Regions from separate parts of the Paenibacillus sp. FSL H7-0737 genome, predicted to be linked through region 1. Evidence: riboswitches for the same ligand, from Rfam matches in the RefSeq annotation. Region 1 holds a riboswitch; the other holds the start of a gene.
What was found. A riboswitch is a leader RNA that binds a small molecule or an ion and turns the genes downstream of it on or off. The one in region 1 is predicted to bind cyclic di-AMP.

Region 1 (7,689 bases):
CCGCAGTCGTTCATAAGCCGCAAATTCTCATCCTTGATGAAGCCTTCAGTGGCTTGGACCCTGTTAACGTGGAACTACTGAAAGATACGGTAAAAGAATTGCGTGATCAAGGAACGAGTATCTTATTCTCTACTCACCGGATGGAGCATGTTGAAGAGCTTTGCCGTAATATTACGATTTTGGATCGTTCCAATACTGTCGTGCAGGGCGATATTCGTACGATTAAGAGTGGATATCCTCGTGAACAAGTATTGTTGCGTACGGATAACGAAGTGACCGGTCTAGAATCAATTGCAGGTGTAACAGCAGTACAGCGACAGGAGCGAGGTTATCTGTTGTCAATCAGTGAGATCGGCGCAGCACAACGTATCCTACAGCAGGCGATGGCGCAGGGTGAAGTGGAGCATTTTGAAATTAAGGAACCAACGTTAAATCAAATCTTTATCAGAGCGGTGGGTGAATCTCATGAATAAGATGGGGACAATTATTGGCTTTACCTTTAAAAATAAAGTAAGAACGAAATCATTCATGATTACTACGTTAATTCTAGTGTTGCTGCTCAGCATTGGGATGAATCTTCCGTACATCATCGATCAGTTTAAGGGAGATTCTACAACAAACGCAGAGACTCAAATTGCTGTGATCGCGGAAGATGGAAATCAGGCTGCAGAGTTGTTGAAGGCTTATACTTCACCTGAAGGAATGCCGCAGGCAAAAGTTGTGCAATATACTTCTGCCGACGATGCGGAGCTAAAGAAAGCTTTAGATGAAGGGACTGTAGAAGGGTATGTTACTTTTGCAGAACCGACTGGTGAAGGACTTCCACCCGTTACTTATCATAGTGAGAATGGTGAATTGAAGGGCGATGTACAAATCTATCTCCAAAATGCCCTTCAGCAGGTAAACACCCAGTTCGTCGTTGGCGACAAGCTGACGCAGGAGCAGATTGCTGCTATGTCAACACCGGTACAGATAGCTACTCAGCAGCTCAACCCTGATGGGACTGCGGGAGATAAGGATGCGTCGCAGGAATCCGCTCCACCTATTAATTACGTCATTGTATACGCCATGCTTATGCTGTTCTTCATGTCTATCATGATGACCGGTAATATGATCGCAGCTGAGATTACTTCAGAGAAGAGCTCACGGATCATGGAGATTCTGATTACAAGTGCCTCACCTTTAGCGCAAATGTTCGGTAAAGTTATCGGTGTCTTCTTAGTAGGGTTATTACAAATTGGCGTCATTATTGCAGCGGTAGTTGTCAATCTCAAGCTTCCGCATAATGCAACGATCTTGAAAGATTTAGACCTGGATTTAGGTCAGCTTAATATTAACTTGTTGCTTTATGGGATTGTTCTTTATGTACTAGGTTATTTCCTCTATGCCTTGATGTATGCAGCTGTAGGTTCGATTGTCAGCCGTACAGAGGATCTTGGCCAAGCGGTTATGCCGATTATGATGTTAGGCTTCGTAGCATTCTATGTTCCACTATTCAGTATCTCTAATGCGGATACTCTGCTGGTTAAGGTAGCGAGTTATGTACCGTTCACCTCTCCATTGACCATGCTGCTCCGGATTGGTGTTGGTGAAGTAGCGATCTGGCAAGTTATTGTATCATTAGCCATCCTGCTTGTTACCACATTCATCTTTGGATGGTTGGCTGCCAAGATCTATCGCACAGGCGTATTGATGTACGGCAAACGTCCAAGTATTAAAGAGATCAGAAAAGCGATGAAGGCTTACAAGATCTAAGTGGCTTCTTATAAACTTTTAAGGAGTGGTAATCATGACTAAAAGTGAACAATACAATATGATGCTTTTAATGAGTTCGGTATCTCTGGCTACGGTTAGTAGAATGCTCTCGACCAATGGGTCCACTTTAATGGATTTCACTCAGGGTGTATTGACTGGGATTGCCATGGTGGGGATGATTGCGGGATTGTGGATGTACGGAAAGGCTCGTAAGAGTAAAGCGTAATAGTAGGGAAATAGGGAAAGGAAGCCGCGGCAGATGCCGTGGCTTTTTTATTTTTGTGTATGTATCGTAAAAGTTATTTGGAAGATAGTTGAGGGAGTTAGACAACGGATAGATTACCACTAGGCAGCAAATCCTCTTGAGCAGTCAGTTGCTCCCGCACACGCCTAAGCTGTGCTTTTAGGACAGGAACACTCTTTTGCAGAATGATGCTTATTTGAGGTAAAGATAGCTTTAGGCCATACCACATCGTTTTTATAAGCTGTTCCTCCCAAGGCAATGTCTTGGCAGACAGAAGAGACCGGCGTGCGTAATAATCGGCGCATTGTCGGATACAAGAGCGGTAAGCCTCGATAGAGAATAGCTGGCTGTCGAAGCTTTTTTGACGGAATATTTTATGAAGCTCTTTAAAAGTACGGATAGTAACCTTCTCGGCTTCTACTGATTGTTGTAACAACATGGAACTGAGCGTATAGATATCATTCGTACACTTTTGAACACACTCTGCAAATATAGTTCTACGGGGTGATTCGGAAGGTAAGGGGTCAGGCATGATAAACACGATCCTTTCAGAATGGGTTATGGGATGAACTTATAATAAAGAAAAGTAAGAAATGGATTTGTTGATAAGCTCGGCGGTATCAGGTTCTGGATAACTATGTTTTTGAAGCGCTACACTGGATGGTTTATAATATAGCCGCCCTCCTTTGGAATCTCTCCCACCAGCGACAGCTCTGTACAGACGACCTTGCTCAATGTGCCCTGCCAAGGATTTACCCTGCAGCTTGGCTTTTAAATCCTGTAAAGCACCTTGCACTAGCTCAAACTGAGTCTGATCCCACTCTGAACCATGGGTACGTACTTTATCTATCGCTTCCTCTAGCCGGCAATGGTATATCATTCTGAGAAAAGAACTCCATTTAATAAGGTCGAAGGTTTTGGTATTGGCAGAGATAAGACATGCCCCCCAGCTACTACCTCCTTTACAGGTAAGTTTCAGGATGCCATAACGGCTGTCTTGATCAGCCTCCATTCCATAGTGAATAGGCTCTGGTGAATCAAAGACGAATACTTCTATGCGAGATAGTCTTCGCTGGTCCATGACAGGTTTCTCCTCCTTAGGTTTCCAAAAGCTTAAGATTTACATGGTGAATGACGTTAGCCTTCTCTATACAGGCGAGCATTTCAGCTTCATTCTCACAGACTGCGGCATGCTCCAGCCATAGTCGGAATTTCTGTTTGCGTATAACGGATAAATGTAAGGGAAAGGTGTTGCGGGATCTCATTACGTACCAACCGACTGCAACTTCTTTCCACGGTTCCTTAAAAGCGGTGAGCCACGGAAAACGTTGGTGTGCTGACCAATCCTGCAGCTGTTGCTTTTCTCGGATATTTTTATATATTTCGTATATAATTGTTCGGTCCATACAGTATTCACAGGTAGATGGGCTGCTGAAATGGCGAAGTGATTCAATCTGCTTCTGACCAAAAGCATAGCCGACAATAGTTCTGTGATGATCCTCTTCGAACCACAACGCTCCAAAGCAAACATAATTTAGACTTATCGGCTCAAGTAGCCCTTGCTGAGTTCCCCAATAATAGTGTTTCATTCCTTTCACCCCGTCCAGCATGCTATCACCCTATAGATTCAGGTAACGCAAAAACCGCAGCAAGAGGAGGACCTCTGCTGCGGTTTTGGAATACAGGTATACACACACCTGTGCCAAAGCGTGGCGGATCAAGGGTCTCTCTCTTTACGCTTACGAGGTTAGCTGTCGGATTCGGACGGTGAGAGTCGCCCTACCTATGTGAGACTTGAACAGTCTCCTTCGGATTCACCCCAAGTAGGCCATGTGGCCTGATGGTTCCCCCGTTCCCTGCAAATGCAGGAACTCAGCGTTGAATGTATTTCGTGAAATAGATTCAACCCGAATCATACTCTTTTCAAGGTGTTTCTGTAAAAACAGAAAGTGTTCTTTTGAGCGCAATTTAAACCAAATCCTGCCTACTACGACGAAAAAGGGAACCAAATAGGTATTTATTGCGAGTTATCGGGCTTCTTCCTCGCTTAATCTCGCTTTCTTGTTTCCTTTCTTATATAGGCGATTTTTGGTGATTTCACTAATCGTGGTGAATAAAATCACATGGTATGACCGTTTTTCGCTAATGGATTGAAACTCGAGTAAACAAGAGATATAGAGAGATTGGATATCAAGTAAGCGCTATCCAATGCGAAAATAGTTTTTAATTTGCATTATTTTGGCATCAATCAGGTTTTACAATACTTCCTGCATAAGGGTATGATTACTCCTGTTTCAACAACAATCGAATATTTGATCCGCTTAATTTCCGATAAGGAAAGCGGGGGAACCAACAATCGGCAGACGATGTGAGAGTCGGAAGCCGGTTATGGGGTGAATCCTGTAGAAGATGCCAGTGAGCTCGCATCTATACAGGTAGGGCGACTCTCACCGCCCGAATCCGACAGCTAACCTCGTAAGCGTATGGAGAGAGGATGAGTGCAATGTGACCGCTAGCGAGCCACAGAGGAGAATCCTTTGTGGCTTTTTGCTGTGCTTTTTTAAGCAAAGCATTTATGGAAAACCTCACGAAGAGGTCGTTATATTCATCATTAGCGGTAGCTTTTCTTTCAAGATCAGGGTGATCAAGCTCTGATCTTACAAGCAAAGCATTTGAGGAGAATAAGAGATGACAGATCAGAATGAATATGTACTGGTATGTGCGCCAACGAAGGCAGGCGAACATTTTATTAAGCTTCTAAAATTCAGAGGCATTAAGATGGCCGGATTGACCAACAACTTGCCTGAGAAGGCCCTACTCGAAGAGATGGGGATTGAACAAGTCGTTCTAGTTGATACCCGCCATCAGAATACTTGGTTTCGCCCGCCGTTTCCGGTAGGCCGGGTATATCTGTTCGAGAGCAGCTTTACGTTATGCTGCCGTTACATTCAGATGTGCCGTACCTGGACGACACAGCCGATTTTTGTAATTACAAGCTCAATAAATCCTAGATTGGTCTATAAAAGACTTGGCGCGAGTTATGTAATCTATTCCCACAGCGGTGATGCTGATTTTCTGGTAGATAGATCACCTCATTAAGGATAAAAGAAGGAGTGCGGAAGATATGATGGATCTGTATATGGTGGCTTCGTTAGCTGTAATTTACGGGTTATTTTATGGATTTATGCGCTGGTGTGCAGGTGTAGTTGAGGATACGGGGAGGGATAAGCTGTGATTCTAGTAATCGCTGTTACCCTACTGCTGTTTATATATCTGGTTTATGCATTGATTCATCCGGAGAAATTTTAAGGAGGGGCATTCATGGGCATTTTGCAAATTGTTGCTGTAATCGTAATTCTCATCTTGCTGGTTAAGCCGATGGGCACGTATTTATATTATGTGTTTTCTAATGAACCGAACCGTACGGATCGATGGTTTGGAGGTATGGAAAAAGGAATTTTTAAGCTGATCGGCCTGAAAAAACGGGACGGTATGTCCTGGAAGAAGTATGCGCTCAGCTTTGTTTTAACGAATATCGTACTGGTTACTTTCAGCTATATCTTTCTTCGATTGCAGCGGGGTTTACCGCTAAATCCGAATGGAATTGCGGATATGGAACAGACGCTTTCGTTCAATACGGTGATTAGTTTTATGACTAATACAAACCTGCAGCATTACAGCGGGGAGACGGGACTTTCGTATTTTTCACAAATGGCTGTCATCACGATGATGATGTTCACGTCTGCAGCGAGCGGATTTTCTGTTGCGGTTGCCTTTGTCAGAGGGATCACAGGACGGAAATCAGTCGGGAACTTCTTCGAGGATTTCGTTAAAGCACATATTCGTGTATTCATTCCTCTAGCTCTGCTGGTTTCATTGGTACTGGTAGGACTACATGTGCCGCAAACACTCAAGCCATCGCTTGAAGTCACTACACTAGAGGGGCAAACGCAACAAATTGCTATCGGTCCAGTAGCTTCTCTGGAATCGATCAAGCATTTGGGCACCAATGGTGGCGGCTTCTTCGGAGCCAATTCATCGCATCCTTTTGAGAACCCTAATCCACTTACGAACGTGCTAGAGATTCTCTCTATGTGGATGCTGCCAGCTTCGCTCCCTTATATGTACGGATTGTTTGCCAAGAACAAACGTCAGGGCTGGGTAATTTTTACCGCAATGATGACCTTGTTTGTTCTGCTATTAAGCCTAAACTTCTATGCTGAATCGAAAGGCAATCCGGCGATCAATGCACTAGGAATAGAATCTTCACAAGGTAGTATGGAAGGTAAAGAGGTGCGCTTCGGCATACCGCAGTCTTCCTTGTTTACTTCAGTAACAACCGCAGCTACGACAGGTAGTGTTAACAATATGCATGATACGCTGACGCCGCTGGGAGGCATTACGCCTCTTGCACTGATGATGCTCAACAATGTCTTCGGTGGTAAAGGTGTCGGACTGATCAATATGCTGATGTATGCGATTCTGGGTGTCTTCCTGTGCGGTCTCATGGTCGGCAGGACACCGGAGTTCCTCGGACGGAAAATAGAGGCCAAGGAGATGAAGCTGATTGCCATAGCGATCCTTGTGCATCCGTTCATTATCCTTGTGCCAACCGCAGCTGCGTTCCTGACCGATTTGGGGCAAGGGGCGATTACGAACACTGGATTCCATGGACTCAGCCAAGTGTTATATGAATATGTCTCTTCTGCCGCGAACAATGGTTCAGGATTTGAAGGGCTTGCAGACAATACAACTTTTTGGAATGTCACAACCGGGATTGTCATGCTGCTAGGTCGTTATGTCTCTATCATTGCAATGCTGGCGGTAGCAGGTTCTCTGCTTAAGAAGAAGCCGGTTCCTGAGACGATTGGCACGTTCCGCACAGACAATGGACTGTTTACGGGAATTCTGATTGGTACAGTAGTGATTATCGGTGCGTTGACGTTCCTGCCGGTCATTGTACTCGGCCCCATTGCAGAATATCTAACCTTACGGTAGGAAGAGGGAGAATAAGATGAGTACTGTAAAAAGAAAAAAGCTGCTGACGGGACCCATACTCCTTAGCGCTGTAAAGGATAGTTTTATAAAGCTTAACCCAGTAACGCTAATCAAAAATCCCGTCATGTTCGTGGTAGAGGTCGGTACGATCATTGTCCTCCTCATGGTGCTGGCTCCTGGATATTTTAATGCAGAGCAATCGATAGGCTTCAATATCACAGTGTTGTTCATTCTGCTGTTTACAGTGCTGTTTGCGAACTTCGCTGAAGCACTGGCAGAAGGCCGGGGGAAAGCCCAAGCCGATTCGCTCAAGAAAACAAAACAAGATATCACAGCTAACAAACTGGTTGGAGGAGCGGTGAAGACAGTCTCTTCCTCCGAGCTGCGTAAAGGAGATATCGTCATTGTCAGTCAGGGAGAACTCATCCCTGGTGACGGTGAGGTGATTGAAGGGCTGGCTTCCGTAGATGAATCAGCGATTACAGGTGAATCTGCACCTGTAATCAAGGAGGCTGGTGGGGACTTTGGCTCCGTTACAGGCGGTACACGGGTCGTCAGTGATGAGATTAAAGTCAGAATTACAAGTGATCCTGGTGAGTCGTTTCTAGATCGAATGATCTCTCTTGTTGAAGGGGCGAAACGTCAGAAGACACCTAACGAAATTGCGCTAAATACGCTTTTGATCAGTCTGA
Region 2 (7,689 bases), 540 kb from region 1:
AGTCGGTTTTCTCATTCCCTAGGGGTGTACGAAATTACACGTAGAATTATTTCGCAATTTGAACGAAGCGGGTATAAGGATTGGATTCCTGAAGAAAGTCTGCTCACCTTGTGTGCGGCCTTGCTGCATGATCTGGGACACGGTCCATTTTCCCATTCTATAGAAGAAGCTTTTGAAATGAATCATGAGGATTGGACTTGTCGAATTATTCTGGAGGACACAGAGATTACTGAGATCTTGCGTGATGTGGAGGAGGATTTTCCTCGTAAAGTAGCCTCTGTAATCGCTAAAACTTATGAGCATGAAATTGTTGTAAATCTGGTTTCGAGTCCGCTAGATGCTGATCGCATGGATTATTTGCTGCGTGATGCGTACTATACAGGTGTAAACTATGGAACGATCGACATTGATCGGATTTTAAGAATGCTGCGTCCTTATAATGGTCGAATTGTTGTAAAAGAATCGGGAATGCATGCCATTGAAGATTATTTAATGTCGCGTTATCAAATGTACTGGCAAGTCTATTTTCATCCGGTGACACGCAGCTCAGAGATTATTTTGCGACAAATTTTTCGTAGAGCCAAGGAGCTTTTCCAAGAGGGGTACAATTTTAGTTTCATGATTAATCCACTGGAGGATTTGTTCCGTGGTGAGGTGACAGTGAAGCAGTATTTAATGCTGGATGAAGCACTGGTACAGACGGCTTTTATGCAGTGGACGCTTGAGAAAGATGAGCTACTAAGCGACTTGTGTACCCGTTTTATTCATCGTAAACTTTATAAATATGTTGAGGTGGAGAATCTCGATACAGATATGATTACTGAAATTCGCAGCAGTTTTGCGGCAGCGGGACTTCACCCAGAATATGATTTGGAGATTGATTTTCCGACAGATCTGCCCTATGATGTGTTCCGTCCGGGAGAAGCTTTTGACAATAAACAAATTCTGCTGCTTGATCGGCATGATCATCTGCGGGAAATTTCAGAGGTGTCGGATATTGTGCGTTCTATTAGCGGCATTCACCGTGGAAGATATCATCTTTATTTTCCTCAGGATAAGTTAAGAAATGCGCTTACGCGATTGCCTGCTTCTATTGCAGAGATTTTTGCAAAATAATACAAGAAAATATGGGATTTTTGACAAGAAGAGTAGAAAAATAAGATATCACGGATAGCGTGAAACTTATATTGTTATATATCTAAAAAAGAACAAGGAGTGAGGGTTAAAATGTTTCTGTTTGACACACATACGCATCTGGATGCACCTCAATTCGACGAGGATCGCGAAGAAGTTATCGCTCGTGCTGTAGAAGCAGGAGTTAGCAAGATGATTAATATCGGATTTAATCGGGAGACGATTCCCTCAACGATGAAGCTGGCGGAATCTTATGATTATATTTATGCGGCAGTGGGTTGGCATCCTCAGGATGCGATTGATATGAAAGAAGGAGATCTCGATTGGATCGCTTCTCTATGCAGTCATAAAAAAGTAGTGGCTATTGGTGAAATCGGACTGGATTATTACTGGGATACTTCTCCCAAGGATGTGCAACATGAAGTTTTTCGCAAGCAAATTGGACTAGCCCGTGAATTAAATATGCCGATTTGTATTCATGATCGTGATGCACATGAGGATGTTGTACGGATTTTACGGGAGGAAAAAGCAAATGAGGTTGGAGGCGTGATGCACTCGTTCTCAGGAAGCTGGGAAACAGCTAAAATGTGCTTGAATCTTGGTTTTCATTTATCCTTTGGAGGACCCATTACGTTCAAAAATGCAAGAGTGCCAAAAGAAGTGCTTGCGCAGACACCACTAGACCGATTATTGATCGAAACCGATGCTCCATATTTGACTCCACACCCCTTCCGCGGGAAGCGAAATGAGAGCGCTCATGTGAAGCTTGTAGCAGAGGCAGCAGCTGAAATTAAAGGGTTAACATGGGAAGAATTGGCTAAAATAACGTATGCGAACGCACTGGAACGATTTGGGATTGAGTGAAAACGGGAGCAAAACAGGTGAAAAATAGAGAATGGCCGATATATTAAACTTTTTTAATATAAAAACGGCTGAATATTACAATATTTTAACCATATTTTTGCGTAAACGTGGTTGAATCGTCCTTTACAACATGCATCAAAACAGGATATCATCTTTTCAGTGATGTGAGCTGTGTTATAGTGACAGCCATTGATTCATGGATCGTCTCGCTGAGTCTCCGTATGGAGAACGGGGGAACCAATATTGACCTACCGCATGCCTGTATTTTAAATACGGTTTAGACGTGCCGTAGGACAGTATTTGATTTCTTCACGTGGTCTTTGGGGTGAATTTAAGGGCAACCGCCATGAGCGGGTGACCTGAAATAGGGCGTCTCTCTTTCGTCCGAACCCGACAGCTAACCCCGTAAGCGCAAGTAAGAGAGGCAACCTCGTGCACAAGCATTCTCTATTCTGATATTGGAGAAGCCACGAAAGAGTCCTCAGTTGAACTCTTTTTAGGCTTTTTTATTTTTGAATAAATAGAATGTTGCCCACATACTGTTATATAACAGGGGTGGGAGTAGCTGTGCCGAGCAGGCGATCCATGAGCAGGAGACGCTAAGTTATTACGTGCGTGTCCTGTGACAATCTCAAATAGTTTCGTCAAAGGAATTCAGTCCTCATGATATACAATTGACGACGGGGCTATGTAAGGAGGATGGAGAGAATGGGCGTATTCCAACCAGAAGTATCCCATGATTCGCAGTCATCCAGCAGGTCTTTCGCATTACGGTGGGAGCAAGTAAATACTCGCGTACTTTTACTTGCAGGCGTGATTTCAGTCGCTATCGCGCTACTTATTCTGCTGTACGTACACGGTCAAAGTAACAAACAATTATTTTTAGTAATAGACGGGCAAACACAGACGCTTGAAACGCGGGAAGCGCTTCTTGGTGATGTGTTGGAGAAAGAGCAAATTTCGCTGCAGCCGCATGATGAACTATCTTTAGGTCTGAGTGATGAAATAAAAGACGGTGACCGTGTCGTTATCAATCGTGCGCAGAAAATTAGTCTTACTGCGGATGGAGCAACAAAAACGTTATATACGACCGAGGACACAATTGGTAAAGCAATTGAGAAAATGGGCATTACCCTAGAAGGTCATGATAAGATTTTCCCTTCGTTAGACACCACCATTTCTGCAAACATGGAGGTTAAGATTGTTCGCATCAACAAACAGACCGTACAGCGAACAACTAACTTACCCTTCAGAGTCATCAAGACAGCAGACCCCTCCCTTACTGTGGGAACAGTTAGAGTGGCACAGGCAGGCAAACCAGGCGTCATGATTCAGCATATTGAGAAGATCTACCAAGACGGAGAACTGGCCTCTATGCGCATGATTGGTAAGGAAGTACAAACGGTAACGAAAGATAAGATTATTGCCGTTGGTACCAAAGCACTTCCTAAGCCGGCTGTAGCTAAGACTACAACAACTTCCAAATCAAACACCACTTCAAAAACGGCTAAGGTTAGCGCTAAGACTAATAATGTCACAAGCAAGGCTGGCGTAGACTTTGAGTACAAGAAGATGATTAAGAACGTCTCCATGACAGCTTATTCATCAGAAGAGCCAGGTATTGGTAACAAAACTGCTTCCGGAACACGCGTAACGGAAGGTCGTACAATTGCGGTAGACCCGAATGTAATTCCTATTGGCTGGTGGGTATATATCGAGGGGCTTGGATTCCGCCGAGCAGAAGATACTGGCGGTGCCATTAAAGGCAATAAAGTAGATGTCTATTACGATTCACTGAGCCATGTGCGTAATTTCGGTCGTAAATCACGTACCGTTTATGTGATTGGACCTGTGAAGCCGGAGTTAAACTAGGCTGAAGCTTTTGCAAATTATTCTTTGATAAGCTATAGTGATGATAACCGTTAAGGAACGCCAGATGATCATTTCGTTGATCGCAGAGCAACCGCTCATCACTTATACATTCTTTAACCAAAAGAAGAGGAGCGAAACCTCTTCTTTTTTGCTTTTTTTGGAAGGAGTCAAGAGATATGATTAAGGAATTAATTGTCGTTGAAGGTAAGAGTGATACCGTCGCTGTTAAACGCGCTGTAGAAGCAGATACGATCGAAACAGGGGGCTCGGCTGTAGACCGGACCGTAATTGCGAAGATCGCGCTTGCTATGGAGCGTAGAGGAGTGATTATCCTTACTGACCCGGATCATGCGGGTGAACGAATTCGTAAGATTGTGTCCGCTAAGGTGCCGGGCTGTAAGCATGCCTTCATTCCTGAGAAGGACGCAACCCGCAAGGGAGATATCGGTGTGGAGAACGCTTCACCAGAGGCGATTCGTCATGCGCTGCGGAATGTACATACCTCTTTTGAAGGTGCACCTGCTTTAATTGGACTTGATGATTTAATGGCCGCTGGAATGCTTGTACACCCTCGAGCAGCTGAAAGACGTATGGCACTTGGTAATTTGCTTGGAATCGGATATTGTAATGGCAAGCAGCTGTACAAGCGGCTGGCGATGTTTGGAATTACGCGGGAGGAATTTGCCGGAGCTCTCGCCCAAATTGATCAGGGGGGCATTACTTCATGAGTGGTAGAGAGGAAATTTCGACTCCAAAACGGACGAAAGAAATTATTCAACGTTATGGATTCAAGTTCAAGAAGAGCTTAGGACAGAATTTTTTGATTGATCAAAATATATTGGACAAGATTGTTGACGCTGCTGGGCTAGATAGCGAATCAGGGGCATTGGAAATCGGTCCTGGGATTGGTGCCCTGACGGAGCGTTTGGCGCTAACCGCTGGTGCGGTGACCGCTGTGGAGATCGACCGTAGGCTGATTCCTATTTTAAGGGACGTACTTTCCCCTTATCCGCATGTTAAGGTTCGTAATGATGATGTTCTGAATGTAAATCTGCAGGAGCTGTTCAAAGAAGATTTTGCATCCGTGAACAAGGTAAGCGTAGTTGCCAATCTGCCGTATTATGTAACTACTCCGATTCTGATGAAGCTGCTCGAAGAGAAGCTTCCGCTTGATAACATTGTTGTAATGATTCAGAAAGAGGTTGCGGAGCGTATGGCCGCTTCTCCGGGAGGAAAGGAATACGGGAGTCTTAGCATTGCCGTGCAGTACTACAGCGAGCCTGAGCTCGTCTGCATTGTGCCGCGTACGGTGTTCATTCCTCAACCTAATGTGGAGTCCGCTGTAATCCGTCTAAAGGTAAGAGAGCGTCCACCGGTAGAAGTTGAGAGTGAGAAGCACTTCTTTGAGGTCGTCCAAGCTTCTTTCACACAGCGTCGCAAGACGATTGCTAACAATCTCAAGGCTCGTTACTTCCCTGAAGAGGGACGTGAGCGTCTGGAGGCTTTACTCGCAGAAGCTGGTATTGAACCAACACGTCGTGGAGAAACGTTAAGTCTAGAAGAATACGCCCGATTAAGCGGTGTTCTGTTGGCTGCTGGAATTGAATAAGCTAAAAACATAGCTAGTTATGAACCAACTGAGGCCTTTGCCCATACGATGGGGTAGAGGTGGTGGTTGTAATGAATTTAGGAGACTTGGTCGTTCGTAAATCTTATGGCGGAGATTTGACTTTTCGTGTAGATCATATTGTGCAGGACAGAGCCGTCATTAAAGGCACAGATTTCCGTCTGTTGGCGGATTCTCCTCTGAATGACTTGGTTCAAGTGCCTCCTACCCGAATTACGGAACGAGGACAGCAGGCACAGATTAAAGCGAATGAATCACTGACACAGCTGCGGAAAGACCGACAGGAGCAAAGTCAGAGGAGCGGGAGCGCTCTATCAGAAGGAGCATGGGCTCCATCGCCCAAGGAAGCTGCTTATTTTGAAGTGCCGGGAAAAGTACTGCATCTGGATGGCGATCCAGCGTATTTGAATAAGAGCCTTAGCTTATACGAGCAATTGCGGATCCCTGCTGAAGGCCATCATGTTCATGAGTCCGCAATGGCTGACACTTTATACCGGCTGCTGCCCCGCGTGCGTCCAGATATTGTGGTGATTACCGGTCATGACGGGGTGCTGAAGCAACAGCATACTTACGATCTTCACAGTCTGAGCAGCTATAAAAATTCGCAAAACTTCGTAGCTGCTATTAGGGTAGCTAGGGATTATGAGCGAAATTTTGATGCGTTGACGATTGTTGCAGGTGCTTGTCAGTCACATTTTGAAGCACTGCTGGGGGCAGGGGCGAATTTCGCCAGTTCTCCTGGACGGATATTGATCCATGCCCTAGACCCAGTTTATGTAGCGGCAAAATCGTCGTTCACGCCCATTAGGGATACGGTGAATCTGAGTGAGGTTTTGAACAACACCATTAGTGGTAATCAGGGAATCGGCGGTATTGAGACCCGTGGCAGCTTCCGTATTGGGATGCCGCGTCTGCAGAACCTGTCAGCACTAAAAGTGACACCTTCCGCAATTTAATCGACAGGTACTGGTCTATTTTCAAAGCTAATATGTAATTTGGAGTGGCCGAATAGAGTAACGCGAAGAAAGGGTGAGCGATGAGCTTAACCCTTTTTTTATATAAGAAAGTATAAGTTTCACGCTATACATTATCCTTATATTTCCCGCATAAACGCTAACCGTCCTTGTAGGGACGACGCCAAAGGCGATTATGCTTGTGTGAAATGGTAGTTATCTTTAAAGATCGACAATGTTATTTTTCTTGCTTTGTGGTAAACCTATTACAGATAACAAGGCTATTAGTTCGCCTCTGATTCTCCGCAAAAAAATTCCGTTGACAACCAAATATTCATCATCTATAATTATTTATTTGCTTTGACAAACACCTGGGGAAGTTGTATAATGGACAAGAAAAGAGGTGGTCGTCAGGCAATGGCTAATAACGCGCTGTTGGAAATCAAACGCAGTCTCGAAGCTCACGTCGGTCATAAGATCACGTTGCGTGCAAACGGAGGTCGTCGTAAAACCGTAGAACGCACCGGTGTCCTGGAAGAAACGTACCCTTCTGTATTTATTGTCAAACTGGATCAGGAGCAGCAAACATTCAAGCGAGTCTCCTATAGCTATGCCGATATCCTTACTGAATCTGTGGAAATCACAGTATGTGAAGACGATGGGCAGATGCGGATTATGTATATTAAAGCTTAATGTTTCACGGGCAGCTTCCTTTGGAGGCTGTTTTTTATTTGTATCAGAAACGGTTGTCCTTCATAAAGGACGACTGTTTCTTTTTTTTGCGTGAATATTCAGTGAATGATCCTTGTTCTAAGCAAGCATACTAATTGAGCAATCGGTTTATCATTTTCTTTCATAAGGGAGGAATTCCGTAATGAGCCGCAGAAAACGAGGCATGATGTCGGAAGAACTAAAGACAGAGTTAGCCAAGGAGCTTGGTTTTTACGAAACTGTGGAACGTGAAGGCTGGGGAGGAATACGGGCGAAGGATGCAGGTAATATGGTGAAAAGAGCGATTCAGCTCGCTGAAGAGGCTGCCCGGAAATCTTAATCTTTAGCGTGTGAACAATTATTTAACGAAAAAGGGTGCGTCTAACTGGCGACACCCTTTTATTATTGGACTTCATTAGAAGTTTTTCATATAATATGTTAAGTTGTTTTTACGGGAAAAGCTGAAGGTGGGTGAACGCCTTGAAAATGTATGAGAAGGCACCAGCTAAAATTAATTTGATGCTGGAT

Region 2: it holds a riboswitch for cyclic di-AMP, as region 1 does, so the genes downstream of both, H70737_RS00190 (resuscitation-promoting factor) here and H70737_RS02645 (hypothetical protein) in region 1, are expected to answer to the same signal.

What each region holds. Positions count from the first base shown of each region.
Region 1 is NZ_CP009279.1:584,708-592,396, forward strand. It holds gene H70737_RS02620 (ABC transporter ATP-binding protein) at 1-473, shown strand, start outside; gene H70737_RS02625 (ABC transporter permease) at 466-1,755, shown strand; gene H70737_RS02630 (hypothetical protein) at 1,790-1,981, shown strand; gene H70737_RS02635 (hypothetical protein) at 2,079-2,531, opposite strand; gene H70737_RS29625 (hypothetical protein) at 2,571-3,080, opposite strand; gene H70737_RS02645 (hypothetical protein) at 3,097-3,588, opposite strand; cyclic di-AMP (ydaO/yuaA leader) riboswitch at 3,722-3,887, opposite strand; cyclic di-AMP (ydaO/yuaA leader) riboswitch at 4,308-4,497, shown strand; gene H70737_RS02650 (hypothetical protein) at 4,688-5,098, shown strand; gene kdpF (K(+)-transporting ATPase subunit F) at 5,231-5,308, shown strand; gene kdpA (potassium-transporting ATPase subunit KdpA) at 5,321-6,997, shown strand; gene kdpB (potassium-transporting ATPase subunit KdpB) at 7,014-7,689, shown strand, end outside.
Region 2 is NZ_CP009279.1:39,912-47,600, forward strand. It holds gene H70737_RS00180 (HD domain-containing protein) at 1-1,116, shown strand, start outside; gene H70737_RS00185 (TatD family hydrolase) at 1,228-1,998, shown strand; cyclic di-AMP (ydaO/yuaA leader) riboswitch at 2,196-2,425, shown strand; gene H70737_RS00190 (resuscitation-promoting factor) at 2,707-3,870, shown strand; gene rnmV (ribonuclease M5) at 4,047-4,598, shown strand; gene rsmA (16S rRNA (adenine(1518)-N(6)/adenine(1519)-N(6))-dimethyltransferase RsmA) at 4,595-5,479, shown strand; gene yabG (sporulation peptidase YabG) at 5,551-6,453, shown strand; gene veg (biofilm formation stimulator Veg) at 6,868-7,143, shown strand; gene H70737_RS00215 (small, acid-soluble spore protein, alpha/beta type) at 7,325-7,501, shown strand; gene ispE (4-(cytidine 5'-diphospho)-2-C-methyl-D-erythritol kinase) at 7,642-7,689, shown strand, end outside.